DNA from 3 places in the Sporosarcina sp. 179-K 3D1 HS genome. Region 1 is predicted to be linked to each of the others. Evidence: riboswitches for the same ligand, from Rfam matches in the RefSeq annotation. Region 1 holds a riboswitch; each other region holds the start of a gene.
What was found. Region 1 has a riboswitch for S-adenosylmethionine ahead of metA (homoserine O-acetyltransferase MetA). Riboswitches for the same ligand answer to the same signal wherever they lie in the genome.

Region 1 (10,001 bases):
GAGATATCGAAATGTATGGTTTCGATAACCCCATTCAGACATTATGGGGTGATTTTACAGAATCAGGAATGTTGCGAGGCATTTTATTAAAGTTCACGGATAACTTTATTGTCTACGCGCCGGATGAGTTTGATGCGAAAGGGTTAGCAGATATCATGAATCGGGACCGTGATTTCAAGTTTCTTTCCGGAATTGAAGCCATCATTCGCCAAGTCGAGCCTTATCTGAATGAAAAACCGGCGGAACCTCGGGTACTCCATTATGCAAAATGTGAACGTGCTGATCAATTGCAAAAAGTACCGGACTCGATTGAAGTGAAACGGGCAGTTCCTGAAGATGCGGAGCGGATCGTGGAACAGTTACAAGGTATTCCCGAATTCGCCACCAGTACATTAAATGTCGAGCGGAACAGGGAAACCTTGCGTAATGGAAGCGGGCGAACATGGTATATTGAGGAGGGCGGAAAAATCATAAGCTCAGCCTCCAGCACAGCCGAAAACAGCCAATCGGCCATGATTGTCGGAGTGGGGACCTTACCGGAACACCAAAAAAAGGGGCTCGCCTCCTACTGCATGTCCGTATTATGTAAAGAACTGTTGAGTGAAGGGAAAATGCTCTGTCTGTTTTATGATAACCCAGATGCCGGAGTGATTTATAAACGAATCGGCTTTGTCGATATCGGAAAATGGTGTATGTGGACCTTTAAAGATAAATAACGGAGGGATGGTAAAATGAAAAAACTAGAGAATATTGAACAATTCGAGACTTTGAAAAATGAAGGAAAAACGATTTTCATGTTTTCCGCTGATTGGTGTCCAGATTGCAGAGTGATTGAGCCAATATTGCCTGGAATTGAAGCGGATTTCCCGGAATATACATTTGTATATGTGGATCGAGACGATTTTATCGACTTATGCCAAGAGATGGATATTTTTGGAATCCCTAGCTTTGTAGCCTATCATAATGGGGAAGAGGCCGGACGTTTTGTCAGCAAAAACCGGAAGACGCAAGAGGAGATTGAGGGTTTTATCAACGACCTTGCTCAGTAAGGTCAAGGGAGGTATGGGATGAAACCGGTTATTGGGTTGACATCGAATATGAATGCCGATGGGAAACACGAAATCGATCCTGAGTATATGGCCGCCATTGTGCAAGCGGGAGGTCTTCCCATTATCATTCCAGCGGACATAGAAGCAGACGTGGGACAGATGGCCGAGCTTTTGGATGGACTGTTGTTGACAGGTGGGAAAGACATCAATCCGATGTACTACGAGGAAGAACCACATCCACGGTTAGGGGAAGTTTCTCCTGTAAGAGATAGGACGGAAATTGCCCTGGTTCAACAGATGGTGTCGCAGGAGAAGCCTGTTTTGGGAATATGTCGTGGAATTCAGTTGCTGAACGTCGCTTGCGGCGGTGATCTATTCCAAGATATTGAATGCCAAATCGATCGACCTGTATTGCAGCATGCTCAAAAAGCGCCGAGGACCCATCCATCCCATACGGTGAAAATTGAAAAGGGCAGCCTCCTGGAAGGAATGGTTGATTGTGGTCGCATCCAAGTGAATTCGTTTCACCATCAAGCCGTGAAAAGGGTGGCGGCAACACTTCGGATTTCCGCATTTGCCAATGACGGAGTAGTGGAAGCAATTGAAGGCAGGGCAGAGCAATTTGTTCTCGGTGTTCAATGGCATCCCGAGCGATTGGCCGCAGCGGGCGATGCCCCATCTCTACAAATTTTTAATAGTTTCATACAAGCTTGCCTGAAAAGGCGGGATAAAAGCTGAGCGATTTGAAGCTCGGCTTTTTTTGTGGGAGATTTGCATTGTTCGCAAGCAATTGCGGCCCGAATGCAGGCAACTATTAACTAAGTGTAAGCAACTGCTAGTCGAGCGCAAGTGAACCGTAACCGAGAGCGACCAAATCAAATTGTCGGGATAAATGCAGGGGAAACGAACAGACTAATAGGACGGAGGTGATAAGATGACGAATAAAAATAATAAGAACCAAAAAGACCGGGAAGAATATGGGTACGGCTATGACCGGAGCGTAGATGATCTGCAAGTGATCGGGCAAAATAACGCGGCCAAGAAAGACAACAAAAAAAGAGAGGACACCAAAAAGTGAATCTCCTAATGCCAAGCTTCACGAGATGTCAAAATCGGAAGCTTGGTACATGTCCTGCAGTTGTTCCTCTTCCGCCACAACTTGCAAATCGTCCGCTGTAATCGAAAACACTTCATAATCGGTTTTCTCCGCAAACTGGTCAGCCATCCTTTTTACGAATTTCGGAGACCCCTCATTTTCTTCATCGTATACAATCAACAACCCATCCGAATTCCTTAGAAAAAACTTATCTTTTTCACTGAATTGCCATGGGGCCTCATACGGTTTATTGGTGAGCGGCTTATAAAAATCGGCTTGCGCTACGATGGCATGATACGCTTCCTGCTTCGATTCATTCCAATTCTTTTCCTGTTCAAGGAAAGGGGGCATGACGGCAAGCTGTAAAGCGGGATATTCACGTTTCAAGTCCAGCACGACTTCCGCTGCCCATGTCTCGACGCCAAGCTGCCCGCTAATGAGCACCCATTCCAGCCCTTCATCGAGAAATGATAGCAGGCGTTTCTCGATCGCTTTTTTGATAAATCGGATGCCGGGATGTTTTTCATCAAAGATACCCAATTCATGCTGTTTATAACCAGTAATGACAAGACGTTTCAAAGGCATGCGACTCCTTTCATAAAATCATTTCCCAAACTGTCGGACAGATCCGTGAAAGAAATAAATTAAAAAGGAGCTACCCTCCACTGTAGAGTAGCTCCTTGGCTTATATGTAATAGAAGCCGCCTTTGCCGTATAGGTATCATAGAAAGTTTTAAACCACCACTCCTCAAAGTGGGTGTTCGCAAAAACATTCCTGTTTGTCCCGATTGCCTAAGGAACCGGGCATGCCATTCCTGTTCTTATATAAAACTCCCTTTTACAGCTTAAAGGTTAAAACTTAATGTGTATACGAACAATGCAGCTTGTGTATTTATTATATATGAGCAAGGGATTATTATCAATAGAAAATAATTCCTTTGTTATCGATTGTGTTCAATTTCTTCAAGAAGGATCTGGGCCCCTTTGGGACTAAGGTACATGCCATTGGAATACATCTTATTTTCCGGTGTCACTTCACCTGTTACGGCACATGCTTCGCTGATTGTGTATTTGCGCAAGAGGATCATATCCTCATCCACAAAAATCTCCATTGGAGTCCCAGTACCTAGCTGTAATGTGTTTCGCAACTCTTTCGGAATAACAATCCTTCCAAGTTGGTCTACCTTCCTGACAATACCTAAACTTCGCATATAGTTGAAATCTCCTTTACTTCTATTTTTTATATAACTTATCTATATTGTACTTGAAAATTTAAAAAACGCCAGAAATAAAAAAATGGCCTAGAACAGAATATTAATAGTGTGAGCCAGAAGATTTCAGGGCGTGAGAATTGTCGTTTACATTGTAGGAATTAATAGTATAATTAACTATAACCTATACATTACAATCAAATATTCTTATCAAGAGAAGTCGAGGGATCTGGCCCGATGACACTTCAGCAACCTCTACCCTGTGAGAAAGGTGCTACTTCCATCAAGAATGAATTCTTGAGAGATAAGAACAGAGCGAATACAAACCCTCTTTTCTTATCATACGGAAAAGAGGTTTTTATTTTTAACTGAACGATTGACAGAGGAAAGGGAGAGATGGGTTATGCCAATTAATATACCGAAGCATTTGCCGGCAGGTGCACTACTGAAAGAGGAAAAGATTTTCGTCATGGATGAGGAACGGGCCGTCTCTCAAGATATCCGTCCGTTGAATATCATTATTCTAAACTTGATGCCCGAGAAGGAGAAAACGGAATTACAATTGCTCAGACTGTTGGGAAATACGCCTTTACAAGTGAATATCACGTTCATGACAATGGCTACCCATGAGTCGAAAAATACTAGCAAATTCCACTTGGACGCGTTCTATCAAACGTTCGAAGAAGTGAAAAATCGCCGCTTCGACGGGATGATTATCACAGGTGCACCAATCGAGCATTTGGAATTTGAAGAAGTGAATTATTGGGAAGAATTAAAAACGATCATGGACTGGTCGAAGGGGAACGTGACGTCGGTGCTCCATATTTGCTGGGGTGCCCAGGCCGCTTTGTACCATCACTACGGTATTAACAAGTATGCTCTTCCTAAAAAGTGTTCCGGCATTTATAGCCATACGTTAACCGATTCGACGATCAATTTAGCGCGCGGTTTCAATGATGAATTTAAAGCGCCGCATTCTCGCTATACGGATGTTGCGTTGGCAGACATTGAAAACGACCCACGCTTGATTTTACTGTCTAAGTCGGAGGATGCGGGTGCTTTTATCATTATTTCCAAAGATGAAAAACATATTATGATCACGGGTCATCTGGAATACGACGCTACGACACTGGCCGAGGAGTATGAACGGGATTTACAAAAAGGCATCGATATTGATATGCCTGAAAATTATTTTCCGAATGATGATGTAACCGCCAACCCTTTGAATTCATGGCGTTCCCATACGCATCTCTTGTTCTCCAATTGGCTGAATTATTACGTCTATCAACAAACTCCATACGAGTGGAATTAAACAGTGAAAAAGTTGTCTAGTGATTAAATAATGCAGGTGGATGGAAGCGAATCAACTTCCTCCACCTGCTTTTTTATTTGTTACCAAACTGCTGAATGGCTTTGGCTGCCAGTTTCGTCTTCTCCATATCCTCCATCGGCGGATTGTAAAGCCCTGCCAGTACGTTCAAGTAATAACGGTGCATCGGGTTGGACTCTGAGAGGGCGCGCGAGCCGACGATTTGCATCGCTTTATCGACTATTCGGATCGCCGCATTGGTCACAGCAACTTTTGTGACGCCAAGGGCTTCATCGAACCGGGAACGGTCTTCTGCATGTTCATAGCGCTCGATCGTTCCGTACAAAAGATGGCGAGCTGTTGTCAACTCCAGTTCCATGTCCCCGATCAGTTGCTTGATATTCGGAGTTTCGGCAATAGGTTTGCCCAACGAAGTCGGCACATAGGAAGTGGCAAACTCCAACGCATACGATCTTGCAGCCGTTGCAATCCCGATATAGCAAGCCGGAATATGGAGCAGCCAACCTTTATTTTCCGGCTTTTTCAAAGAATTTTGCTGCAAGACGTTCGTCACGGGAACTTTTACATTGTCCAACACAAGATTATGGCTCGCCGTGCCGCGCATCGCCAGCATATCCCACGTCTCTTTGATGGACACGCCGGGCGTGGTGCGAGGAATAATGATCAGATCCACTTGATCGTTCTCATTGGTTGCGGTAACAAGGAAATAATCGAGGACAGGTGCCACCGAGGTGTAGGTCTTCTCTCCATGGACAACTAATTCATCTCCCGATAACTTGACAGTCGTCGTCGGCAAAGCACCGCGCAATGGACTTCCTGCATTGTTTTCCGAGGCTGCCGTATTGATGAGCGCCCCTTTTCCAATCTCCTTTAGAAGCCAATCGGCGGCCTCTTCATTCCAATGCCGGTTTTCAACATATTGCAGAACGATTCCATTATGCCAACCGATCGATAAGCCGGTCGAGCCGCTACCTTCAGAAATCGCTTCTTGTGCTAAAATGTATTCATACAGACCTAGGCCTTGGCCACCATACTTTTTTGGCAGCGTCAACCGATGGTAATCAATATCTTTTAAATCTTTAAAGTCCTCATACGGAAACGAATTCAGTTTGTCTAGTTCAGGCTCTCTTCCTGTAAAACGGGCTTTTAATTCATTAATCTTATGTAAAAGCTCTCGCTGCTTCTCCGTCTTGGTAAATGATTCCACTTTAATCCACTCCTCGTATCCTCTCTTCTTTCCAAGATACCATTAAACTTATTTGGATGGTAGGTTTTGGTTTCCTGTAGCTATTTTTTTTATAATACATAATATAGAAAGGAAGAAGGGAGGATTATATGGGATTATATATGAATGCTGATCGCCATCCGTCAGTTTATATAAACGAAACCAGCCTGGATGGGAAGAATCAGGACTTATATAAGAGAGATTTCCTGACAGAGTGGAAAGAAGAACAACACTCCAAATTTTTGCAGCATCGTGCTGTGTTAGAAAACGTTCTTCGCCAGCAAAGACGGCTACAAGCCATTCAATATCAGATGATAGATGAGCAGTCGAATAACAGGAAACAGCATGACAAGCGAACTGAAGAAATCGTGGAAGAGATGAACCGCTTCTTCAATAAAATGACGATGGAGAATATTCGCATGCAGGCTGAATTCCAAAAGGCCATGGAAACACAATGGTTTCCGATTTGGCAAGCGGCTGAGGAGTTGAAAGACCGACTTGATAAGCTGGAACAATTAAATGGTGAATTGGCAAATCGAATGGAGAGGCAAGTGGAAGTACAGCGTCGGTTAGCGGAAAAGGCAATTGATTATGAGAGTTCACAAAAGGAAGTACTGCATCGCTTGGACAACCAAGAAGGGTTGATTGATAAAGTCATGAGGAGGTTAGATCATTTGCGGTCCATCCTGTTTGAAAGGACCCACTATCTTGCAGAAAAAATAGAAGCGGGTTCTTCCTCGCCAGCCAGACAGCTTGGCCGAGGAAGCGAGCGCTCCTTGACGATATATAAAAATGGCGATACACGAGAAGATACTGAATAGGATGATTCATTCCTCCGTATGTATACCTTCTTCACATTAGAGTGACACTTCCAGTATAGCGGAGGTGCATGTGAAAATGGAGGATATATTAAAACTGGATTTTTGGGAAATGATCATCCGGACAACAATGACGTTTATCGTTTTGCTGATTCTTGCACGATTCATGGGGAAAAAGCAAATCTCCCAATTGACTTTTTTCCACTATGTGACGGGTATTACGATTGGATCTATTGCGGCGGACATTGCGGGTGAATCAAAGATGCCTTTTTTGGATGGTCTTGTTGCAATGGTCTGGTGGGCCGTCTTGACGATACTAACCAATTATCTGGCGTTTAAATCCAAAAAAGCAAGAGCCTTTTTGGATGATAAGCCAACGATAATCATCAGAGAAGGGAAACTTATGAAAAAGTCCATGGAGAAAACACGACTTCACTTGAATGATCTGAGCATGATGCTGAGGGAACAGAGCATCTTCTCCATCAAGGATGTTCACTATGCTATTTTAGAGACGAATGGACAACTAAGTGTTATGAAAAAAAGTGATCAAGAACCCGCAACTAAAAAAGACGTGAAAGCCCCAGCCCCGCCACCGAAATTCATCCCAACTGAAATCATTTCCGATTATAAATTGATTCCCGAAAATCTCGAGGAGTTGAATTTGACGGAGGAATGGTTGAAAGAGGAGTTAATTAAACAAGGGATTGGTCATATTAGCCAAGTTTTTTATGCGGAGGTCCAATCGGACGGTACCCTCCATGTGGATATGGGAGAAGGGTGAAGTCAAATAAAAAGTAGAGGATGGGGAATTCCAATAATTCCATCCTCTACTTTTTTGTTTGAACAGCCATGGATGTAGTTGGGCAAGCCCGTTACAAGCTGTGGCAGCATTCGATTTTAGCCCTGCTTGAGCAGCATTTGTTTGCTGACGGAAACATTCGTATCCATCGCCGCTTGTGCTACGGCTTGCGCGACTCGGTTGACTACACGCTCATCGAAAGGATCGGGGATGATATAGTCATCCGTCAAATCGGCATCATCAATGATGTCCGCAATGGCGTGGGTCGCCGCCAACTTCATACTTTCGTTAATTTCCGTTGCGCGGACATCAAGCGCTCCCCGGAAAATCCCTGGGAATGCCAGCACATTGTTCACTTGGTTCGGATAATCCGATCTTCCTGTCGCAATGATCCGCACGCCGTATTCTTTTGCCAAACCAGGGTCGATTTCCGGAAGTGGGTTTGCTAGAGCAAAGACAATCGGATCAACATTCATGCACTCAATCATTTCTTTTGTCAAGATGTTGGCTGCAGAAACACCGATAAATATGTCAGCGCCCATCATGGCATCCTTCAGGGAGCCCGTCAAGAGCTGAGGATTTGTAATTTCTGCGATTTCATGTTTGACAGGATTCATAGCATTTGGCCGACCCTTATAGATAATCCCTTTCGAATCGCAAATGACGATGTCCTCAAAGCCGAGATTGCGAAGCAGTTTAATAATTGCAATACCTGCTGCTCCAGCTCCATTTACGACGATTCGTACTGAACCAATCTCTTTATTGACGACTTTCAGCGCGTTCAATAATCCGGCGCCGACAACAATTGCCGTCCCATGTTGATCATCGTGAAAAACTGGGATATCCAGCTCTTCGCGCAATCTTCTTTCCACTTCAAAACAACGCGGCGCCGAAATGTCCTCCAGATTAATCGCACCGAATGTCGGACTGATGAGCTTCACTGTACGAACAATCTCATCGACATCCTTCGTATCCAGACAGATTGGGAATGAATCGATATTTGCATACCGTTTCAATAACAGTGCTTTCCCTTCCATGACAGGCAGCGCAGCTTCCGGTCCAATATCCCCAAGGCCTAAAACAGCAGTTCCATCCGTTACAACTGCCACCAAATTCCCTTTGATTGTATATTCGTATACAAGTGAGGGATCGTTCGCGATTTCTACGCAGGGTTCTGCAACACCTGGAGAATACGCTAAACTTAAGTCCGTTTTATTTTCCAACGGAACTTTTGAGACAGTTTCCATTTTACCCTTATGAATTTGATGCATTTCCAACGAAGACTCATATCGTCCTGTCATGTAACAAACCCCATTCTGTTGATTTTTGTATATGAATATAAATTATTATCATGAATTATAGGAAATTACAAGACGTATTATTCGTCGATGTCAAAATATTTAAAAAAAGTAACCGGTTACAATACCGTCATTACAACGATTAGGAGGTCTTACGACCAGCTATAAAATTTTTTTATTATTTATCTATCGAGGCAAACTTATTGAATTTGTTAAATGTTTCACATATAATGAATGACGTTCAGTCACTTTTGAGGAGGGTTTTTACATGGGAAAAAGAACAGCTATCATACAAGCAGCAATAACAGTTTTTCAAGAAAATGGAATCGAGAAGACGAAAATATCCGACATTGTTAAAAAAGCCCAAGTTGCGCAAGGCACGTTTTATTTGTATTTTCCATCAAAATTGGCACTTATGCCAGCAATTGCCGAAGTGATGGTTGAAAAAACTTTAGAGGTCGTTCATAAAACTGTGCAAGACAGAGCCCCCTTCCAAGAGAGGATGGAGCAGCTTGTAGATGCTATTTTTCTAGTGACAAAGGATTATCATGAAGTGCTTGCCATGATATATTCGGGTTTGGCATCCACTGAACATTTAAAAGAATGGGAGACAGTTTATGCCCCATTTTATCAATGGCTTAGCCAATTTTTACAAGAAGGAAAGGAAAAAGAAGAGATCCGTCTATCCATTCAGCCAGATCGGACAGCTAAACTTATTATTGGTCTAATAGAATCTGCAGCCGAACAGATCTATTTATACGACATGAATCAGGAAGAACAGGCTCGAATTCAGAAAGCGGAAGTCAATGAATTTTTAAGAAATGCTCTTGGCATGGCGGAAAAATAAATTTTTAAATGCTATCTTTGTTATTTATTTAACTTAATGAATGATAGTCAGTCATTGGGAAAAGGAGTTATTTTTATGAAAAAGTCATGGATATATGTTGCATTGACGAGCTTTTTTGAGCTCGTTTGGATTTATGGATTCAATGTAGCTAGTGCATGGTGGCATTGGACATTAATTATTTGCTGCATTTTAATCGATTTTTATTACTTGACGAAAGCTTGTGAGAACTTGCCGACAGGAACTGTTTATGCCGTATTTGCGGCTATCGGTACGATGGGAACAGCGTTAATGGATGTCTACTTTTTTGGTGAAGAACTGAGTAACAGCA
Region 2 (10,001 bases), on a different contig from region 1:
TTCGGAGCACTATTTGTTCAACGCCGGTTCTCGTGGTGGACAGATCCGGAGACAGGGAAGCCGATGAACAGCGGGGTGTATGCCGATATCCACCATCCAATTCTGCCATCTTTCCGTGAGTATGCGTGGGTGTTCCATGATGAAATGGAAGTGGATGATTTGACGGGAAATCGGCCGATCAATCATTTGACGAACCAAGAGGAAAGTTCGTTCCACGGCGCCAATTATCGTTTCGAGCCAATTAATCGACGGCAGCAGTTGATTGCCGAAGGGGTCGTCTGTCCCAATTGTGAAGGGGAAGAAGTCCACCACGATTCATGGGTCTATGGAGATCCTTCGACTCCTATTTTACGTGGCTATGTCGGGGATCCTGCGAAAGTCCGGGTAGTTCACGGGGGGGTAAAGGAAACGCATGTTTTTCATTACCACGTCCACCAATGGTTAAGTGATCCGAATGATCTGGAATCTGAAATTATTGATGCCCAATCGATCAGTCCTCAATCCCATTATACCGTGGAGCCGGTTTACGGATTAGGTAGCTTACAAGGTTCTTTCGGTGATTCGATTATTCATTGTCACTTGTACCCGCATTTTGCAGCAGGCATGTGGGGGCTGAATCGTGTTTTTAATACCCTGCAAGATGGAAGTCAACGTTATCCGAATGGCGTTCCGATCAAGCCGTTGCACCCATTGCCCGACCGGGAAGCACCGCCCGAGCCGACAGCCGAAAGACCAGGGTTTCCGAATTTCATTCCCGGAAAGGTGGGCTATAAAGCGCCCCGTCCGCCGCTTGGCATCGTAGGGGGACGCGGGTTGACGGAGTTGGAACGGCATGCGGCCATCGACAATCCGAGGCCGGGAGCGGTCTTTACGGACCCTTGTCCTGAAGGTGCTCCGGTTCGGGAATTTAATATCTCGTTGATCGAGCTGCCCATTACGTACAATAAGCAAGGATGGCATGATCCTAAGGGAAGAATATATGTGTTGGATGAAGATTTGGAGGATATTTGTGCGGGAAGAAAAGAACCGGAGCCGCTCGTCATTCACACACCTGCCCATACGACTTTTCAAATCAATTATACGAATCGCCTGCCGCATATTTTGGACGGGGACGCCTTTCAACTTGTCACCCGAACATATGAAACCGGTTTTCATATCCATTTCGTCAAATTCGATGTGTTAGTGAACGATGGGGCAAATGTAGGCTGGAACTATGACTCCTCCGTATTGCCGGGCGAAACCATCCAGTATTCCTATTATGCGGAGGTCGAATTAAAAGCGTGGTTTTTCCATGATCACCTATTTCCGAACGCTCATGAACAGCATGGTGTATTCGGCTCTGGCGTAGTTCATCCACGCTTCACGGAATTCCTCGACTCACGAACAGGGGAGTCCGTGGTGCATGGAACACAAATTACCGCCAAGAATCCATTGATCCCGGACTATCGGGATTTTGCATTATTTGTACAGGATTTCACTTTGTTGTTTGATAAAAACGGAAAGCCGCTGCAGCCACCAAAATATCCAAGTTCCGATGACGATCCGGGTTTATTCGGAGTGAATTATAAGAACGAACCGTTGCAATTCCGGTTAGGGAAAGATTGCGATCCGGCTTATACGTTCAGCTCCTATCAAAATGGGGATCCCATCACGCCAATTTTGAGGGCGTATGAAGGGGATTCGATCCGCATCCGGCTCTTGCAAGGCTCGCAAGAGGAATCCCATAGCTTCAATGTGCATGGACTGAGGTGGCATAAAGAGCGGGGCAGTCTGAACTCCTCTTTAAAAGAACAGCAGCATATCGGAATCTCGGAATCCTTTACGATGGAAACGTATATCGAAAGGGCGGGCGACTATTTATGGGCGTTTGAAACGGAGGAAGATTTATGGAACGGGCTATGGGGGTTGATCAGGGCGTATGATGAGAAAGTGCCAGATTTGATTTCCTTAACGGACCGACCAGAGCCGTTAAAGCGGTCCAAACCGCTACCGGAGTATACGGGTGAAAAACCACCGCAAGCGGAAGATCCAACTGTCCTTCCCGTGGAGGGGCCGGTCCGCTATTTTGACGTCGTCTCTTTCCAAACTCCGATAATTTATAACGATTTCGGCGATCATGACCCGCACAGCATCATATTCGCCTTGCGAGAAGACCAGGAGGCCATTTTAAATGGAACCAAACAGCCGGAACCATTGATTATCCGGGCCAATGTAGGGGATACCGTAGAAGTGACGTTGACGAGCGAGCTGGAAATGGATAAGTTTCCGTTTCACAATGGGATCTACCCGTATCCCATTGTGAAAGAACAAGCATTTTATCCACCTTCTTTACGCATATCCTTGCATCCTCAATTAATCCAATACGACGTCAAAACGTCAGCAGGGGAAACGGTCGGATTCAATGGCGACCAAACGGTGGGACCGGGGGAGAAACGGACGTATCGTTGGGTGGTGGATTCCCAAGTAGGCGTGTGCGGGCTATGGGATATGGCGGATATCCGCAACCATAAATCACAGGGGGCATTTGGCGCATTCATCGCGGAGCCGAGAGGAACGAAGTATGTCGATCCGTATACATTGAAACCTGTGAAATCGGGAGCGAACGTCGTGTTGCGGAATCCACTCTTACCTGATATTCGTGAGTTTGTCATCATCATGCACGATGGACTAAGGTTGTACGATAGGCAAGGGCATGTCATCTTCGATCCGGTTGATGGAATTTTAGTACCACCACCGGAAATTGATGAAGATTTACTGGACACGTACGATCAAGGTTCCCGGGGAATTAATTATCGGAGCGAACGGCTTATCAATCGGTATCGGAAACATCCGAGGCTGCATGAGTTGTTTAGTTCAAAAGTCTTTGGAGATCCAGTAACTCCTGTTTTTGAGTCTTATGCGGGAGATCCTGTGACCATCCGCTTAGTGACACCGACTGAAAGAAGAAGAGCGCATACTTTCCATCTGCATGGACATCGTTGGCGGTTTGATACGATAGACATTAAATCCCGAACAGAATCCTTTGTCGGATTTCATGTTGCAGGAGCAGTGAAGAACTTGGAATTGCTTGGAGGCGCAGGGGCTTATGGGAATTTCCCGGGAGACTATATGTACCGATCTGGGAATATTCGCTGGGATATCGAACAAGGCATGTGGGGCATTATGCGAGTTCACGATAAGTTAATTGCGAAACTGCCACCGTTGGAGCAATAGGGAGAGTTTTCACCTGGAAAGGAGGTATGCAAAATGAAGAATGAAGATAATGGGAAGAAATGTCCGGACTCCCTCTCGAACCCTCAACTCCCCTCTCCAACGGATAACCTGCCTCCTGAACTACTCGAGGCAATCCAGGATGCCAATGACTTATTGCTGGATTTGGCTCTGTCGGATGGTCGATCGGCTAATGAAACCTATCAAAAAGTGTTTGATGGATTAATGGGTCTATCAGTTGAAGTTATGACTCGATCCGGGAAGCCAGTTCGGGGAAAGGTCACACTCGCGGGTTTCGATTTTGTGGTACTTCAAGTGGAGGAGGGGGCTTTCATTGTGCCATACTCGCAAATTGAAAAAATTCTGCCTGCCGGTCGATTTGCCGAAACTTTTCCCGATCCCCGACTGAAGGATGCCTCCAAGGATTGTCAGAAGGCGCTGACTTTTCGTTTCGGGGAGCTGGTAGCGTCCACGCCGGAATTGATCCATTTGTTTTTTAGAATGCGACTGGAAGTCTTCTTACTGACGCTGGAAGCACGGACACTTCAAGTCTTGACGGAAGATTCAACATTCCACGGGATTTTGAAGCAGGTAAACAGGGGGACGATCTGTCTATCCGTGGGAGAGAAAGAAGTGGAAATTCCATTGAGTCGGGTGTGTCTTATGTATATGTAACAATAAATGAAAGAAGTCAGCTTGTTTTACATGTTAGCTGACTTCTTTCTTATTGGACCGTTAATGACCAGGATAGTGCGGCTTCTCACCGGAAACCTCCATGTGCGAAATTTTATCGATTGAAAAAATCCAAGTCCGTCCGATTGGATGTTCCCTCTTTTCGGTTTCCACTTCATTTACTTCGTGATCCAAATCAAGGGTTGTCTCATTTTCCCGGGAACTGGCGTCATCCATGAGAACTTCGACAAAATTTGACCCGACCGAAACGATCGTCCCTTTTACTTCGGTGCCATCCTCCAGCTTGAACTGCGCTTCACTCCACAACAAACGTTGGAGCCTGAAATGAAACCCGTTTTGCAATCCAGCCAATCGGATACTGAAGTGGCGGCATCCACTGCACCGACAACAGCCACAATGGTGGTGAGAGTGCCCGCCACAATCGGAGTGGCATGATGAACGCCTGCTCATGCAATCATGATCCTCATGTCGTCTATGCGAACAGCAACAATGATGTGATCCCATTTTATAACCTCCCTTCGGCTTCATCCTTACTATATGTTGAAATTTGGTGGATTCTTGGTTGGTCAACCTATAGGTGAGGAGCCGATGGAAAATGAAAAAAGACCTCTAGTCATAGGGTTATGACTAGAGGTCTGGTAAAGCGGATTAACTATTTTTTTGTTGAAAATCAAGCATGAAGTCACGGAGCGCTTGGCACGCTTCGATTGGTACTGCATTGTATGTGGAAGCACGGCATCCGCCGATTGAACGGTGACCGTTTAAGCCGACAAATCCAGCTTCTTTCGCTTCTGCCAAGAATTTTTTCTCTAGCTCTTCATTCGCCAATGTGAACGTGATGTTCATAAGGGAACGGCTGTCCGGAGTGGCATGTCCGTTGTAAAAGCCATTGCTGTCATCGATTGCATCGTAAATCAGTTTTGCTTTTTCTTCATTGTGCTTAGCGACGGCTTCCAGCCCGCCCTTTTCTTCAATCCAGTTCAACACTTCACCGAGCATATAAATGCCGAATGTCGGAGGCGTGTTATAAAGTGAATTGTTCTTGGAGTGTGTGCTGTATTTCAACATAGTTGGAAGTTCGCTTTTCGCCTTTTCCAGAAGGTCTTTATGGATAATGACGACTGTTACGCCAGATGGTCCTAGATTTTTTTGCGCGCCCGCATAAATCATACCGAATTTGCTGACGTCAACAGGTCTTGACATAATATCGCTCGACATATCGGCGATTAACGGAACATCGCCCGTGTCCGGGAATTCGCTCCATTGTGTTCCGTAAATCGTGTTGTTGGAAGTGACGTGGACATAGGCGTCCGTGGAGTTGAATTGCAGTTCATCCAACGCTGGGATATTGCGATATTTATTGTCTTTCGTGCTCGCGATTTCGTACGGCTTGCCAAGCAATTCCGCTTCCTGGTAGGCTTTTTCGGACCAAGAACCAGTCATGACGTAGCCCGCTTGTTGGCCTTCTGGCAAAAAGTTCATCGGAATCATGGAAAATTGAAGACTCGCTCCGCCTTGCAGAAAGAGGACTTCGTAATTATCCGGAATAGCGAATAGAGCTTTCAAGCGATTGATGGCGGCATTATGTACTTCTTCAAACGCTGGACTGCGGTGGCTCAATTCCATAACGGACATACCTGTGCCGCGGAAATTGACAAGCTCCTGTTGCGCTTTTTCTAGTACCGCCAACGGCAGCGCAGATGGACCCGCATTAAAATTGTAAGCACGTTGATTAGTTTGACTCAAATTAAACACTCCTTCTGGTGGTAACTGGGATGATGTATATAAGGAATTATACACCTTTGTAATAAGAAATGGTTGAAAATATCTAATCACATTTTATAAATTTTGATCAGGACATTGCGCGGAGTGCTCATGAATCGCGCGCGGCGCTGATAACTCGCGCGTGGCGCTCATAACTCGTGCGAATCGCTGATAACTCGCGCGCGGCGCTCATAACTCGTGTGAAGCGCTGATAACTCGCGCGTGGCGCCCATAAGTCGTGCGAATCGCTGATAACTCGCGCACGGCGCTCATAACTCGTGTGAAGCGCTTATAACTTCCGCGTGGCGCTCATAACTCGTGTGAAGCGCTGATAACTCGCGCGGGGCGCCCATAATTCGTGTGGAGCGCTGATAACTTCCGCGTGGGCGCTCATAACTCGTGTGGAGGGCTGATATCTCCTGCGTGGCGCCCATAAGTCGTGCGAATCGCTGATAACTCCCGCGCGGAGCTCATAACTCGCGCGTGACGCTCATAACTCACATGAAGCGCTGATAACTCGCGCGGCCCGCTCATAACTCGTGTGGAGCGCTGATATCTCGCGCGGCCCGCCCATAATCCCAGCTGCGCGCTCATAATCAATTGGACACACTCCGAACAAATAAGAAAACAACCATGGGGAGGCCCATGGCTGTAATTACAATCGTCATGACAAACCCTTATTGGTATTCAGATGGACACTTCTTGCTTCACTTTGGCAGCAGCCTGGAGCGCTTGGTCAAAATCTGCAATCAAATCATCGACATGCTCCAAACCTACGGAAAAACGCAGCAGGCCGTCGGTGATTCCCCGTTTTTCCCGCTCCTCTTTTGGCATCGCTGCGTGGGACATCTGTGCCGGATAGGATAGGATCGATTCCACCCCGCCGAGACTGACAGCAAATACCGGAATTTGGACTTGGTCAACAAAGGCTTTGGCCGTTTCTCGGTTCGGCAATCGAAACGACAGGACCGCACCCGCGTCAGAAGATTGGGAGGCATGGATGGCATGGCCCGGATGGCCGGTCAATCCTGGATAAAAAACGTGTTCGACAAGCGGGTGTTCATTCAAATAGGCGGCGATTTTCTTCGCGGAAGCGGACGACTGTGCCAACCGTGCGCCAAGTGTTTTGATGCCTTGGATTAGGGAGAACGAGTCTTGTGCTCCCAAGATCGCACCAAATGAGTTTTGGATGAAGGCGAGCTGGTTGCCGAGTTCTTCATCTTTCGTCACGGCTAGTCCGGCTATGATATCACTATGGCCGGACAGGAATTTCGTTGCGCTATGCAGTACGATATCGACACCAAGTTCGATTGGCCGTTGGTAGAGCGGTGTCATGAACGTATTGTCCAAGAAGGTTAGGCAGCCATTCGCTTTCGCGATCTCCACGATTCCGGCGATATCCGTAATGCCGAGGCGTGGGTTCGATGGCGTCTCCATATAAATCACTTTCGTATTCGGTTGAATCGCTTGTGCGGTCGCTTCCAAATCCGCCAGGTCGACAAAGGTGTGCTCAATGCCAAACTTCGTCAATACTTGAGTAATGAAACGGAACGTTCCGCCATACACATCCTCTGTCACGACGATATGGTCCCCGGATTTCAACAACATGAAAGCGGAAGAAATGGCTGCCATCCCTGATGCGAATGCGAGCCCTCTTGCACCGCCCTCCAACTCGGCGATTGTCTTTTCGAGCGCATCCCTCGTCGGATTGCCCGAGCGGCTATAATCATACGGGCCGAATGAATCAAAATTCTCCTGATGGAATGTGGACGACAAATAAATCGGAACATTTACCGCCCCAGTTTTCTGTTCAAAGTCACCGCTCGTTGAAGCATGGATGAATTTCGTTTCCAATCGTTGATTGCTCATGGTTGGGGTACCTCGCTTTCCAATTTCGCGAATACTTGCTTCAAGTCGTCAATCAAATCTTCCGCTTCTTCCACACCGACCGAAAAACGCAGTAGCCGGTCGCAGACGCCGCGCCGTATCCGCTCTTCTTCCGGGATGTCCGCGTGGGTTTGCGTTGTGGGATACGTGATGAAGCTTTCCACGCCACCCAGACTCTCCGCAAATGTGATGAGCTGAATGTTTTCTAAGAATGGGCCAACCCATGCGCTCTCTTGTAAGCGGAACGATAGCATTCCACCTTGCCCCGCGTAGAGGACTTCGCTCACTTTCGGTTCGCTCTCCAAATATTTCACAATCGCCTTCGCATTTGCGTCATGCTGTTTCATTCGCAAATGGAGGGTTTTCAGGCCGCGTATGACGAGCCATGAATCGGAAGGGGAGAGTACCGCCCCGATTGCGTTATGATTTTTCCCTAATTGCTCGCACAACTCTTCGCCTTTCGCCACAACCAGGCCGGCTAGAACATCATTATGCCCTCCAATATATTTCGTGGCGCTATGTAGGACGATATCTGCTCCATATTCGATAGGACGCTGGAAATAGGGCGTCAAGAAAGTATTATCTACAATTAATAGAAGACCGTGTTGCTTCGCGAGTTGTGCATACGTCTCAAGATCGATTTCCTGCATAAGTGGGTTTGTCGGTGTTTCGATAAACAATGCACGAGTGTTTTCGGTAATACATTTTTCCACTTCTTCAATCTTGGAAAAGTCAGTATATGTTGTATGAATTGAATACACATCAGAATAGTAGTCTAAAAGGCGATAGGTCCCCCCGTAAATGTCTTCGGGACAGATGATTTCATCGCCCGAGCGGAAGAGAGAAAGGACCAATTGGATAGCGGCCATCCCGGAACTACAGGCGAATCCCGCATCCCCGCTTTCCAGTTTGGCAATACCTTCTTCCAGTATCGTTCGGGTAGGGTTTTTCGTCCGCGTGTAATCGTATCCGGTCGTTTTTCCGATGCCATCATGCTTATAGGCGGTGGATAAATAAATCGGCGGGTTGATCGCCCCTGTTTTCACGTCGCTATGGTTCCCCAGTTGCACTAACGTTGTTGCCAAGCTTCTCTTCGTCATCATATTCATCCTTTTCTTAATGGAATAAAAAAGAGCGCCCTTTTCGAAGAAGAGGACCCTCAGAATTTATGAAGTCAATCTCCTTATCTTCAAGGCAGTTCGCCTATTGGAATTAGCACCATACCTCAATAGGCTGGTTGCCGAGACATCGTAGGGCCAATCCCTCCGTCTCTCTGGATAAGAATACAGATATGAAGTTGTTTGATAAGATTGATTTATCCAACTCTATCACGAGGATGTTTTTATTGCAAGGGTATTTTCGCTGGAAGCATCCCTCTGTGGTGTACCGGTACCTTATGATAATATGGTCGTATTACATAGTGTAGGAGGGGTAGGAATGGTGGCGAAACATTTGCAGGATTGCGCTACCTTGGCTAACGGTGTGAAAATGCCGTGGATGGGCTTGGGGGTTTATCAATCCAAGGAAGGGCAAGAAGTGGTCGATGCGGTGAAATGGGCATTGGAAGCAGGGTACCGTAGCATTGATACGGCCGCAATTTACCGTAATGAAGAAGGTGTCGGACGAGGAATCAAAGAATCGGGTGTTCCCCGTGAAGAAATCTTCGTTACAACCAAAGTATGGAATTCGGATCAGGGCTATGAGGCTACATTAGAAGCATTCGATGACAGCTTGAAACGATTGGATCTTGAGTACGTGGATCTGTATTTGATTCATTGGCCGGAACCTGGAAAGTACAAAGACACTTGGAAGGCGCTCGAGAAATTATACAAAGACGGACGTGCTCGGGCTATCGGCGTCTGCAACTTCAATATACACCATCTGGAGGACCTGATGGCCGAGGCTGAAATTAATCCGATGGTCAACCAGGTCGAATATCATCCATGCTTGACACAAGTCGAACTCCTGGCATTCTGCAAAGAAAACGGCATTCAGTTGGAGGCCTGGTCTCCTCTCATGCGGGGACAATTACTGGAGAATCCGGTGTTGGTTGAAATTGCTGAAAAATACGGCAAAACAACAGCGCAAGTCATGCTGCGCTGGGACTTGCAGAACGGCGTCGTGACGATTCCGAAATCAGTGACGCAAAGCCGGATCATCGACAATACAAAAGTCTTTGATTTCGAACTGACTGCAGAAGAGATGGAAAATATCGGGTCGCTGAATGAAAACAAAAGGGTCGGCCCGGATCCGGATAATTTCGATTTTACAGGGGTCATCATGAAACGATAAGAAAATGAAAAGTGTCGGGCGGCTGCCCGGCACTTTTTGTATGGAGCGCTCAGAATCCCGCGCAAACTCTCATAACTCCTGTGGCGCGCCCAGGAACAATGGATATTGGCTCCCCTATAGGTTAGAACCGGCCAGATTCCGGGTACATGTAGTAT
Region 3 (10,001 bases), 170 kb from region 1:
ATATGACGCTCAGGAAGCGCTAGACATGGGGCTTGTCAACACGGTTGTACCGTATGAGCAATTGGAAGACGAAACGGTAAAATGGTGTGAAGAGATGTTGGCAATGAGTCCGACAGCCCTCCGTTTCATCAAAGCGGCGATGAATGCAGATACGGACGGTCTAGCCGGTTTGCAACAGCTTGCCGGAGATGCGACGCTCCTATACTACACTACGGATGAAGCAAAAGAGGGACGTGATGCGTTTAAAGAGAAGCGCAAACCGGACTTCGGTCAATTCCCTCGTTTCCCTTAATCTGAAAATGATGACGAAGCTGCCTCGAAACAGGCAGCTTTTTCTGACCAAAGGAAAGGTGATTTCATGATTCCGAATTGGCTTATGCAGCGCGCTTATTTGACACCTCAAAAGAATGCTCTCTCATTTAAAGGCGAAAGCTGGACCTTCTGGGAAATGAAAGAGCGTGCTCTTCAACTTGCGGAAAAATTGAAAGGACAAGGCTTGGCATCCGGAAACCGGGTTGCGTTGCTCGGAGCATCCAATCCGGATATGGTGTTCATGATTCATGCGTGCCTGTTGGCGGATTTGGAAATTGTCATGTTGAACAGCCGACTGACAGCGGAGGAACTCCATTGGCAAGTGAAGGATTCGGAAGCCGTGATGGTCTTGGCACAAGATCCGCTGCGCCAGCTCGTCCGTCCCGATCTCCCGATTCTGCTGTTTTCGGAAGTGGAAGCAGGACGAAGCCTCTCGCATACACCGCAAGAAATTTGGGAACCCGACCGGACCATTACAATCATGTATACTTCCGGCACGACCGGATTGCCTAAGGGTGTCCGCCAGACCGCAGGAAATCACACGTCCAGTGCCTTGTCTTCTGTGCTGAACCTTGGACTAGAAGAAGGGGATGTCTGGCTATGTGTGATGCCTTTATTCCACATTAGCGGCTTTTCCATCTTGGTACGATCAGTATTGTACGGCATGGAAGTGAGATTGTATGAGAAGTTTGACGCAAGCGCAGTGGCTAATGAAATCCGGGAGGGGACAGTGACCCGGATGTCTGTCGTGGCCCTGATGTTGGATCGCATTCTGCGGGAACTGGAGCAGCAGGACCAAGTTGCGCACCCTGCATTTCAGACCATGCTTGGCGGAGGCGGACTTGTGCCTGTCAACTATTTGGAGCGGGCGGCCGAGCGGAACATTCCGGTCCTTCAGACATACGGTATGACGGAAACGAGTTCGCAGACAGCTACCTTGGCGGCGCGAGATGCCATCCGCAAGATCGGTTCTGCAGGCAAACCACTCTTTTTTAACCAAATTAAAATAAAAGGGGCAATATCGACCGGAGATGTGGGGGAAGTGCTTATTCGCGGACCGCATGTCACTCCGGGGTATATCGGTCATGCGGCTGCTGAGGATCCACTACAAGATGGCTGGCTGCCGACGGGAGACCTCGGTCATTTCGATTCGGAAGGCTATCTATATATCGTCGACCGACGATCGGATCTGATCATTTCCGGTGGGGAGAATGTGTATCCTGCAGAAATTGAAAATGTCCTAGCCTCGCATCCGGATGTCCTCGAAGCCGGCGTTTGTGGCCAAGCCCATCCCGAGTGGGGCATGGTTCCGGTCGCATTCATTGTGAAACGAGGGGATATGACAGCTGAGACATTAACTGCATTTTGCGAAGGACGGCTAGCCCGGTACAAACTGCCCAAAGCCTATTATTTCGTAGATCAGTTGCCCCGCAATGCTTCCAATAAGCTGTTGCGGCGCGAATTGAAAAAGTGGGCTGAAAATAAGGCGTAGTCCTGATGCTCTCATGGCAAATGGGGTAACTGTAATGGCAAATCGCAAGACTCTAAGGGCAAATCCCGGAACTGTCATGGCTCGGGCAGAAACTGTCATGGCCCGTTCAAACTATCATGGCTCGGGTTGAAACTGTCATGCCCCGTTCGAGACAGAACCCATAACCAAAGAAAAAGACCGCGCCCCATTTGAGGCGCGGTCCTTCTCATTCACCACTTAATGCGGTTTGTAAGGTTTCCAGATTCTGTTCCATCAACGTAAAATAGGTCGCTTTATTCTCCACATCCTCTTTTGTTAATACGCCTAAATTATGGAGCATTAGGGATTCAGCGCCGATCTCTTTCCGTATGACTTCGGTTAATTTGGAGGAGATGTTTTGTTCGAATAGAACATATTTAATGTTCTTCTCCTTGGCTTCTTGGACGAGGGTCGCTAGTTGTTTTTGGGACGGTTCGCTTTGCGAGTTCAGTCCTGCGATAGCGACTTGTTCCAAACCGTAGCGGTCCGCCAAATAGCCGAATGCCGCGTGGGAGACGAAAAAGGTTTTATTTGGTGCTTCGTCTGCCATCTGTTGAAAACGCCTATCTAAATCTTCAATATCAGATCGCAATTGCTCGTAGTTCGTTTCAAAATCCTCTTGTGCGTCGGGCGCTGCCTCGACCAATGCCTCTTTAATGGATGAAGCTAATTCCATGCTCAACTTAGGAGATATCCACACATGTGGATCATGCAAATGGGATCCGTGACCGTGGCCTTCCTGATCTTCTTCGTCATGCCCTTCGTGATCATCATGTCCCTCGCCAAGCTGCTCTTCTGGAATCCCTTCTGCAGTCGGAATCATTTTGACATGCTCATTTTTCAAAGTTTTCTCGGCATTTTCCACAAAGCCTTCCAGTCCCAGCCCGATATAGAAAAATAAATCTGCGTCGGCAAGCGCCATCATATCTTTTTGTGTCGGATCGAACGTATGCTCATCGGCTCCGGTAGGATAGATGGATTGGACATTGACATGGGTGCCGCCAATCCGCTCCGTAAAATACTGGAGTGGGTAGACCGTTGTAAAAACAGTCAGCGTTTCCTCTTCTTTTAATTGTTCTTCGCCACTCTCTTTATTGCCACAAGCACCGAGCAGTATGAGAACCGATAGACAAACGATAATAAATCGTTTTGTTCCAATCATATGAAAACTCCTTTTGTTAATAGTAATGATTACGATTTGTCTAGTACGCTTTTTTATCATACATAAGAGTCGGAGTTTTGACAACCCATTTATACAAGAAAAAAAGTCCGGTTTCATTAAACCGAACTTAATGTTTTTCCACTTTGTCAGGAACGGGATCAAATCCTCCCTCATGAAACGGATGACATTTCGAAATCCGCTTGATGGCCAGCCATCCACCTTTGAAAGCGCCGTGCTTATCAATCGCCTCTATTCCATAGTGGGAACAGGTCGGATAAAAGCGGCAAGATGGGGGCGTCAACGGTGAAATGGCTTTTTGATATATTTTAATTGATAAAATTAACATTTTTTTCAAATCAACTACTCCATTCGGGGTATTCATGTTTATTCTAAAAGGTTTAGTGGTAAATTGAAAGGGAGATGATTTATCTTCATTCGGCCAAAGTTCCTCATCTAATTTGTAAACGCCGAATGGTGATAGAGTATATAAAAGGAGCTGTTTTTTTATGTCAAAAGAGCTATTGGAAGAATTGAACACGCAGGTTTCCACATGGTCGGTCATGTATGCGAAACTCCACAACTACCATTGGTATGTGAAAGGACCTCAATTTTTTACACTGCATGCGAAATTTGAAGAACTCTATAATGAGGCAACGCTACATATGGATGAGATTGCGGAGCGTATTTTGACGCTTGGCGGAAATCCGGTCGCAACATTAAAAGAGCATTTGGAGCAATCTGTCGTGAAAGAGGCGACTGGAAAAGAGAACACGGAAGCTATGGTCCAGACCTTGGTAGACGATTTTGATAAAATCATGAAGTCGTTGAAAAAGGGAATGGACCTTGCAGCGGAAGCTGGAGACGACATGACAGAGGACTTGTTGAATGCTACGTATCAAAGCATCGAGAAACACCAGTGGATGCTGAATGCCTTCCTCGGCGAGGACAATAAATAAGAGTTTTTCTTAAAAAACGGATGGTTTGACCGATAGTAGAAGTGTGAAAGGAGGGATGGGAAATGGATATCAACTCCATGATGGCCAGCCAACTGCGCAGTTTGCAGTCCACTGTCCAAATGAGCGTGATGACGAAAGCCCTCTCGATGAACACTGCGGCAGCGACCGAAATGTTGGAAAGTTTGCCGGACCAACCCGCTGCTGCCCATCCTTATAAAGGGATTTCCGTCGATGTGAAAGCGTAATACCGGAAGAAGCATGCATCTCCATTTCGGAGGTGCATGTTTTCATTTTCGAGGACCATACTAATCCGAAAAAGGATGGTTCTTATGGAAAAGATGAAATTATATGTCTCGGTCGTCAATCAACAGGTGTATCCGCATCCCCATGATTCACCGTGGGAATATGAAGTGGAAATCACGCAGGAAGCAGCTCCTATTTTCAAGCGGCTTTTTAATCAAATGGATCGTTTGGAGTTCCGAAACTTCCTTCGTTCTCATCTCCCTTACGTGCCCTACCATTATGACAGGGACAACCATGATATCGATCGCAGGACGATGAAGGTCTATGCATTGATTCATGAATTCACTGACGAGGAATCGAAAAGGTTTATCGAGCAACTGCCGTATTTCCGTTGAAAACGGTTTTGTCCTTCGCTACACTGGACTAAAGGATGTGAAGTGACATGATGGTTTTCACGGATTCCAACGGGGGACGTGTGGAGCTGACATTCGGCAAGAATTCGGATGGAATGGAATCGAGACACGTCCTTATTGTCCTGAAACATGAAGGGAAATGGCTGATGACTCGGCATCCAGAACGAGGCATCGAGTTTCCTGGTGGAAAGGCGGAAGAGGGGGAGACAATCGAAGCAGCAGCCATCCGCGAGACACTGGAGGAAACCGGCGTTTCCATTTCCGGAATAAAAAAAATTGCTGAATATGTCGTCCGCACCAATCAGACATTTTGCAAGGCAGTTTTCACGGGCCAAGTCGATACCATTGATGTACATCCCCAACTCCACGAAACCGAAGGCGCTTTATGGTTGACAGACGAAGAGGTCGATACGTGCACTGAGTTAAGTTTTCATATGAGAGGTACAGGGATGGAGCAAATTAGAAAGCGAGTGGAAGCATATGCAGAGTGACGGAACAATCTATCACCGTAGACCTTATCCTTCCCCCAACCCGCATGTTCAATTAGAGGAAATCACCTATTGGTCGGAAGGCTTGAGAGTAAAAGGGCTTCTGGCTGAACCCATTGCAAATGGAGAGTATGAAGGGATTGTTTATTTGCGCGGCGGAATCCAACATGTCGGCATGGTGCGGCCCGCACGCATTGCTCAGTTCGCATCGCAAGGGTTTGTCGTGTTTGCCCCTTACTACAGAGGGAATCGCGGAGGAGAAGGGCGAGACGAATTCGTTGGGGCCGATCGGCTGGATGCAGTTAACGGTGTTGATGTATTGAAACAATCACCGAAGCTCCGCTCTGACCGGATTCACCTATTCGCCTTTTCACGAGGCGGTATCATGGCATTATGGACCGCAATTTTACGGGATGATATTTCATCCATTGTCACATGGGCAGGCGTGTCCGATATTGTTTTTACATATAAGGAACGGAAAGACATGCGCCGGATGATGAAACGGGTCATCGGTGGAACACCGAATAATATGCCAGACGAATATCGGGATCGGACTGCTTTATTTCGAATAAATGAAATCACATGCCCCATTCTGATTATCCATGGCATGAAAGACGACAATGTCTCATTTGAGCAGGCCATCCTTTTGGAAAATGCTTTACGCGAACACGACAAGCTGTATGATACGTGGTATTACCCTGAGTATACCCATTTCTTCCCTCCTGCAATTAATGCGAAAACTGTTCGGGAAGCTTGCCTATGGATGAAGAACCAAAGTATATAAGAAAAAACCAGATACCTGTTCAGGTACCTGGTTTTTTGTATTCATTATGCAATCGGTCCGCCTTCTTGGACGATTTCTTCAGAAACATGACCGAATTTCTTGAAGTTTTCACGGAATAGGTCCGCCAATTCTTTCGCTTTTTCATCGTAAGCTGCTGGATCCGCCCAAGCGTTTCGTGGATTTAGAACTTCGCTCGGAACGCCTTCAATAGCAGTCGGCATTTGTAGTCCGAAGATTTCATTCACTTCAGTTTCTACATCGTTCAGTTTACCCGCCAATGCTGCACGAACCATAGCTCGCGTATATTTCAAGTCCATCCGTTTACCGACGCCGTAGACGCCGCCAGTCCAACCTGTGTTGACGAGGAAGACTTGTGCATTGTGCTCGTCAATCTTATTTCCAAGCATTTCCGCATAGATAGTTGCCGGAAGTGGAAGGAATGGAGAGCCAAAGCATGTAGAGAATGTCGCTTCCGGAGAAGTGACGCCACGCTCTGTACCTGCCAATTTGGAAGTGAATCCGCTAAGGAAATGGTACATCGCTTGTTCTTTCGTCAATTTCGAGATCGGAGGCAATACGCCAAAAGCATCTGCTGTCAAGAAGACAATTGTTTTTGGGTGGCCTGCGACAGACGGTGTAACAATATTTTCGATATTATGAATCGGATAAGCCGCACGTGTGTTTTCAGTCAAGGAATTATCATCATAATCCGGAATGCGTGTTTCCGGGTCAACGACGACGTTTTCCAAAACGGAACCGAATCGAATTGCTCCGAAAATTTCCGGCTCTTTTTCTTGAGACAAGTTGATACATTTCGCATAGCATCCGCCTTCAATGTTGAAGACGCCATTGTCGGACCAACCGTGCTCATCGTCACCGATCAATTTACGGTCTGCATCTGCTGAGAGAGTTGTTTTTCCTGTGCCGGAAAGACCGAAGAATAAAGCAACATCGCCGTCTTCACCAACGTTCGCTGAACAGTGCATTGGAAGGATACCTTGTTCAGGAAGCAAGTAGTTCATAATGGAGAAGATCGATTTTTTCATTTCTCCAGCGTATTCTGTACCACCGATCAAGACGATGCGCTTTTCAAGTGATACAATGATGAAAGTCTCGGAACGAGTACCGTCGACAGCTGGATCTGCTTTGAATGAAGGAGCCGCTAGAATGGTGAACTGAGCTTCGTGCGTTTGCAATTCTTCTTCCGTCGGACGGATGAATAATTGGTGGACGAAGAGGTTCTGCCATGCATATTCGTTAACAACTTGGATTGCCAAGCGTGCATCTTTATCAGCACCTGCAAACCCTTTAAAGACGAAAAGTTCGTCTTTTTTGCCTAGGTGATCGAGAACTTTCGTATATAGAGAATCGAAAATTTCGGAAGAAATCGGTCGGTTCACTTTACCCCAATCGATTTTGTCTTTGGAGGACGCTTCCTCGACGATATACTTATCTTCTGGGGAACGTCCTGTATATTTCCCTGTCTGCGCAGTGATGGCGCCGTCTGCAGTAAGTTGAGCCTCTCCGCGTGAAGTCGCTTTTTCAACCAGTTGTGGCACGGAAAGCTGGATGTTTACATTTTCTCCTGCTAGAAGATTTTTTAGTCCATCGCCAATTTTCGCTGAAATCATAATTTTTGTACCGTCCTTTGCATATAATCCCAAAATCTTGGGTTTCATTACAATTCACGAATAGTATAACACATTACTAATAATAATCTACACTAATTTGAAACCGCAAAGAATTCGACACAAATGTCATAAATTGTTGACATACGACATGAAATTGCGTAGCATGAGAATGAACGGATACTCTTATCCCGAGCTGGTGGAGGGGTCAGGCCCTATGAAACCCGGCAACCTGCAAAGACATCGTTGTCTGCGAGAAGGTGCCAAACCTGGACCAAGGTAAAATTCCTTGAACGATAAGAGTGAAAGGTGCTTCTCGAAATTATGCCTTTCCTCATGTTTTTACGTGAGTGAAGGGCTTTTTTATTTAGATTGCCCTTTATCCCTCGTGTTAAAGCTCGAAATGGCTTAAAGTTTGATCTTAGTCGATTAAACTGAACATGGGACTTATGAGTACCGTATCAATCTCGTAGGATATAGGAGGAAATTGTATGACAAATCGTAAATTGTTCACTTCAGAATCTGTAACCGAGGGCCATCCGGACAAAATGTGCGATCAGATTTCGGACGCCATTCTCGATGCCATTTTGAAGGAAGATGCAAATGCACGAGTAGCCTGCGAAACAACAATTACAACAGGGCTCGTTTTGGTAACTGGTGAAATTACGACAACTACGTATGTGGATATTCCAAAAGTGGTACGGGAAACGGTAAAAGAAATCGGATATACACGTGCGAAATTTGGCTTCGACTGGGAGACATCGGCTGTCCTGACTTCCATTGACGAGCAATCCCCGGAAATTGCGGCGGGGGTCAACCAAGCGTTGGAAGCCCGGGAAGGAACGATGACGGATGAGGAACTGGAAGCGATCGGAGCAGGGGACCAAGGGCTCATGTTCGGATTTGCTTGTAATGAAACACCGGAATTGATGCCTCTGCCGATCAGCTTGGCACATAAATTGTCACGGCGCCTCACGGAAGTCCGCAAAGAGGAGATCCTTCCGTATTTGCGTCCGGACGGTAAAACGCAAGTGACAGTTGAATATGATGAAGATAATAAACCGGTTCGGATCGATACGATTGTCATTTCGACGCAACACCATCCCGAGGTGACACTTGAACAAATCACCCGCGACATGAAGGAAGTTGTGATTGGTTCAGTCGTTCCGGGAGAGCTGTTAGATGAAAACACGAAGTATTTTATTAATCCATCTGGACGGTTTGTCATCGGTGGTCCTCAAGGAGATGCGGGTCTGACTGGCCGTAAAATCATCGTCGATACATACGGCGGTTATGCTCGGCACGGCGGCGGAGCGTTTTCCGGAAAAGATGCGACGAAAGTGGACCGCTCCGCATCTTATGCTGCACGGTATGTCGCGAAAAATATTGTGGCGGCGGGCTTGGCGGATCGCTGCGAAGTGCAACTGGCCTACGCGATAGGTGTGGCCAAACCAGTTTCCATTTCGGTCGATACGTTCGGCACGGGTACAATCGATGAAAGCAAGCTTGTGGGACTAGTCCGCGAACTATTCGACCTTCGTCCAGCCGGCATTATCAAGATGCTTGATCTGCGCCGCCCGATCTATAAGCAAACCGCGGCATACGGACATTTCGGCCGTACCGATATCGAATTGCCATGGGAGCAGACAGACAGAGCCACTGCGCTTAGGGATTTGGCGGAACGCGTGATTGGATAATTGAAATAAAACAGGAAGGGAGCCGGCAGTGGCACCCTTCCTGTTATTTTTTGGCAGTGAAGCTGAGGGTTCTATTGTAATTGTTAGAAAACCGCTGATAATTTATAGAGGCGCCCATAACTTCCAGGGACCGCTCATAACCCCGGAGAAGCGCTCATAATTCGTTGGGAACGCTTATAACTCCGAAGAATCGCCCATAATCAATTGGGAACGCTTATAACTCCGGAGAAGCCCTGATAACTCGTCGGGGGCGCTCATAACTCCGGAAAACCGCTCATTATTTCTAGAACCTAGTTCAAAACTCGCCTCCATTCGCTCGAATCACCCATAACTTCCAACGAATACATCCAGCTATTCCTGCTTAGTGGAATTCCACTTCATTCTATCCTATCATTTCTGTAAACTCTTATAATACTGCCCTTTTTCCGCATACTCCCGGACAATTCGTTCCATATCTTTCCGGTCGTCGTCGTTTAATTCACGCACGACTTTGGCGGGGGAGCCCATTACCAATGTGTTGGGAGGCACTTTTTTTCCAGGGGGAACTAAGCTGCCGGCTCCGACGAAAGCACCTTCTCCGATTTCAGCTCCATCCAAAACGATGGCGCCCATTCCGACGAGGGCTCCTTTACGGATGGTGCAGCTATGGAGCGTCACTTGGTGTCCGATGGAGACTTCATCTTCCAGTACCAATGGTCGATTCGGACTTTGGTGAAGGCAGCATAAGTCTTGGATATTAACCTTTCTCCCGATTATGGTGGGTGAGACGTCTCCACGGATGACGGTGTTGAACCAGATTGACGATTCC

Region 2: linked by a shared signal. The riboswitch ahead of AB1K83_RS15900 (methionine biosynthesis PLP-dependent protein) and the one ahead of metA (homoserine O-acetyltransferase MetA) in region 1 are both predicted to bind S-adenosylmethionine.
Region 3: linked by a shared signal. The riboswitch ahead of metK (methionine adenosyltransferase) and the one ahead of metA (homoserine O-acetyltransferase MetA) in region 1 are both predicted to bind S-adenosylmethionine.

What each region holds. Positions count from the first base shown of each region.
Region 1 covers NZ_JBFEGI010000002.1:179,059-189,059, forward strand. The annotation lists gene AB1K83_RS03555 (GNAT family N-acetyltransferase) at 1-716, shown strand, start outside; gene AB1K83_RS03560 (thioredoxin family protein) at 732-1,049, shown strand; gene AB1K83_RS03565 (gamma-glutamyl-gamma-aminobutyrate hydrolase family protein) at 1,068-1,787, shown strand; gene AB1K83_RS03570 (hypothetical protein) at 1,984-2,127, shown strand; gene AB1K83_RS03575 (SLOG family protein) at 2,146-2,730, opposite strand; RNA gene ssrS (6S RNA) at 2,840-3,034, opposite strand; gene AB1K83_RS03585 (AbrB/MazE/SpoVT family DNA-binding domain-containing protein) at 3,087-3,356, opposite strand; SAM riboswitch class I at 3,561-3,667, shown strand; gene metA (homoserine O-acetyltransferase MetA) at 3,760-4,668, shown strand; gene AB1K83_RS03595 (acyl-CoA dehydrogenase family protein) at 4,742-5,893, opposite strand; gene AB1K83_RS03600 (hypothetical protein) at 6,022-6,732, shown strand; gene AB1K83_RS03605 (DUF421 domain-containing protein) at 6,809-7,510, shown strand; gene AB1K83_RS03610 (NAD(P)-dependent malic enzyme) at 7,627-8,829, opposite strand; gene AB1K83_RS03615 (TetR family transcriptional regulator) at 9,095-9,673, shown strand; gene AB1K83_RS03620 (DMT family transporter) at 9,749-10,001, shown strand, end outside.
Region 2 covers NZ_JBFEGI010000014.1:83,953-93,953, forward strand. The annotation lists gene AB1K83_RS15875 (multicopper oxidase domain-containing protein) at 1-3,213, shown strand, start outside; gene AB1K83_RS15880 (hypothetical protein) at 3,247-3,885, shown strand; gene AB1K83_RS15885 (hypothetical protein) at 3,946-4,209, opposite strand; gene serC (3-phosphoserine/phosphohydroxythreonine transaminase) at 4,552-5,649, opposite strand; gene metC (cystathionine beta-lyase) at 6,355-7,536, opposite strand; gene AB1K83_RS15900 (methionine biosynthesis PLP-dependent protein) at 7,533-8,654, opposite strand; SAM riboswitch class I at 8,735-8,838, opposite strand; gene AB1K83_RS15905 (aldo/keto reductase) at 8,992-9,846, shown strand.
Region 3 covers NZ_JBFEGI010000002.1:8,785-18,785, forward strand. The annotation lists gene menB (1,4-dihydroxy-2-naphthoyl-CoA synthase) at 1-292, shown strand, start outside; gene AB1K83_RS02725 (o-succinylbenzoate--CoA ligase) at 359-1,804, shown strand; gene AB1K83_RS02730 (metal ABC transporter solute-binding protein, Zn/Mn family) at 2,010-2,984, opposite strand; gene yidD (membrane protein insertion efficiency factor YidD) at 3,112-3,330, opposite strand; gene AB1K83_RS02740 (Dps family protein) at 3,491-3,940, shown strand; gene AB1K83_RS02745 (putative motility protein) at 4,003-4,185, shown strand; gene AB1K83_RS02750 (transposase) at 4,270-4,578, shown strand; gene AB1K83_RS02755 (NUDIX hydrolase) at 4,626-5,087, shown strand; gene AB1K83_RS02760 (alpha/beta hydrolase family protein) at 5,077-5,868, shown strand; gene pckA (phosphoenolpyruvate carboxykinase (ATP)) at 5,913-7,499, opposite strand; SAM riboswitch class I at 7,680-7,799, shown strand; gene metK (methionine adenosyltransferase) at 7,988-9,193, shown strand; gene AB1K83_RS02775 (gamma carbonic anhydrase family protein) at 9,584-10,001, opposite strand, start outside.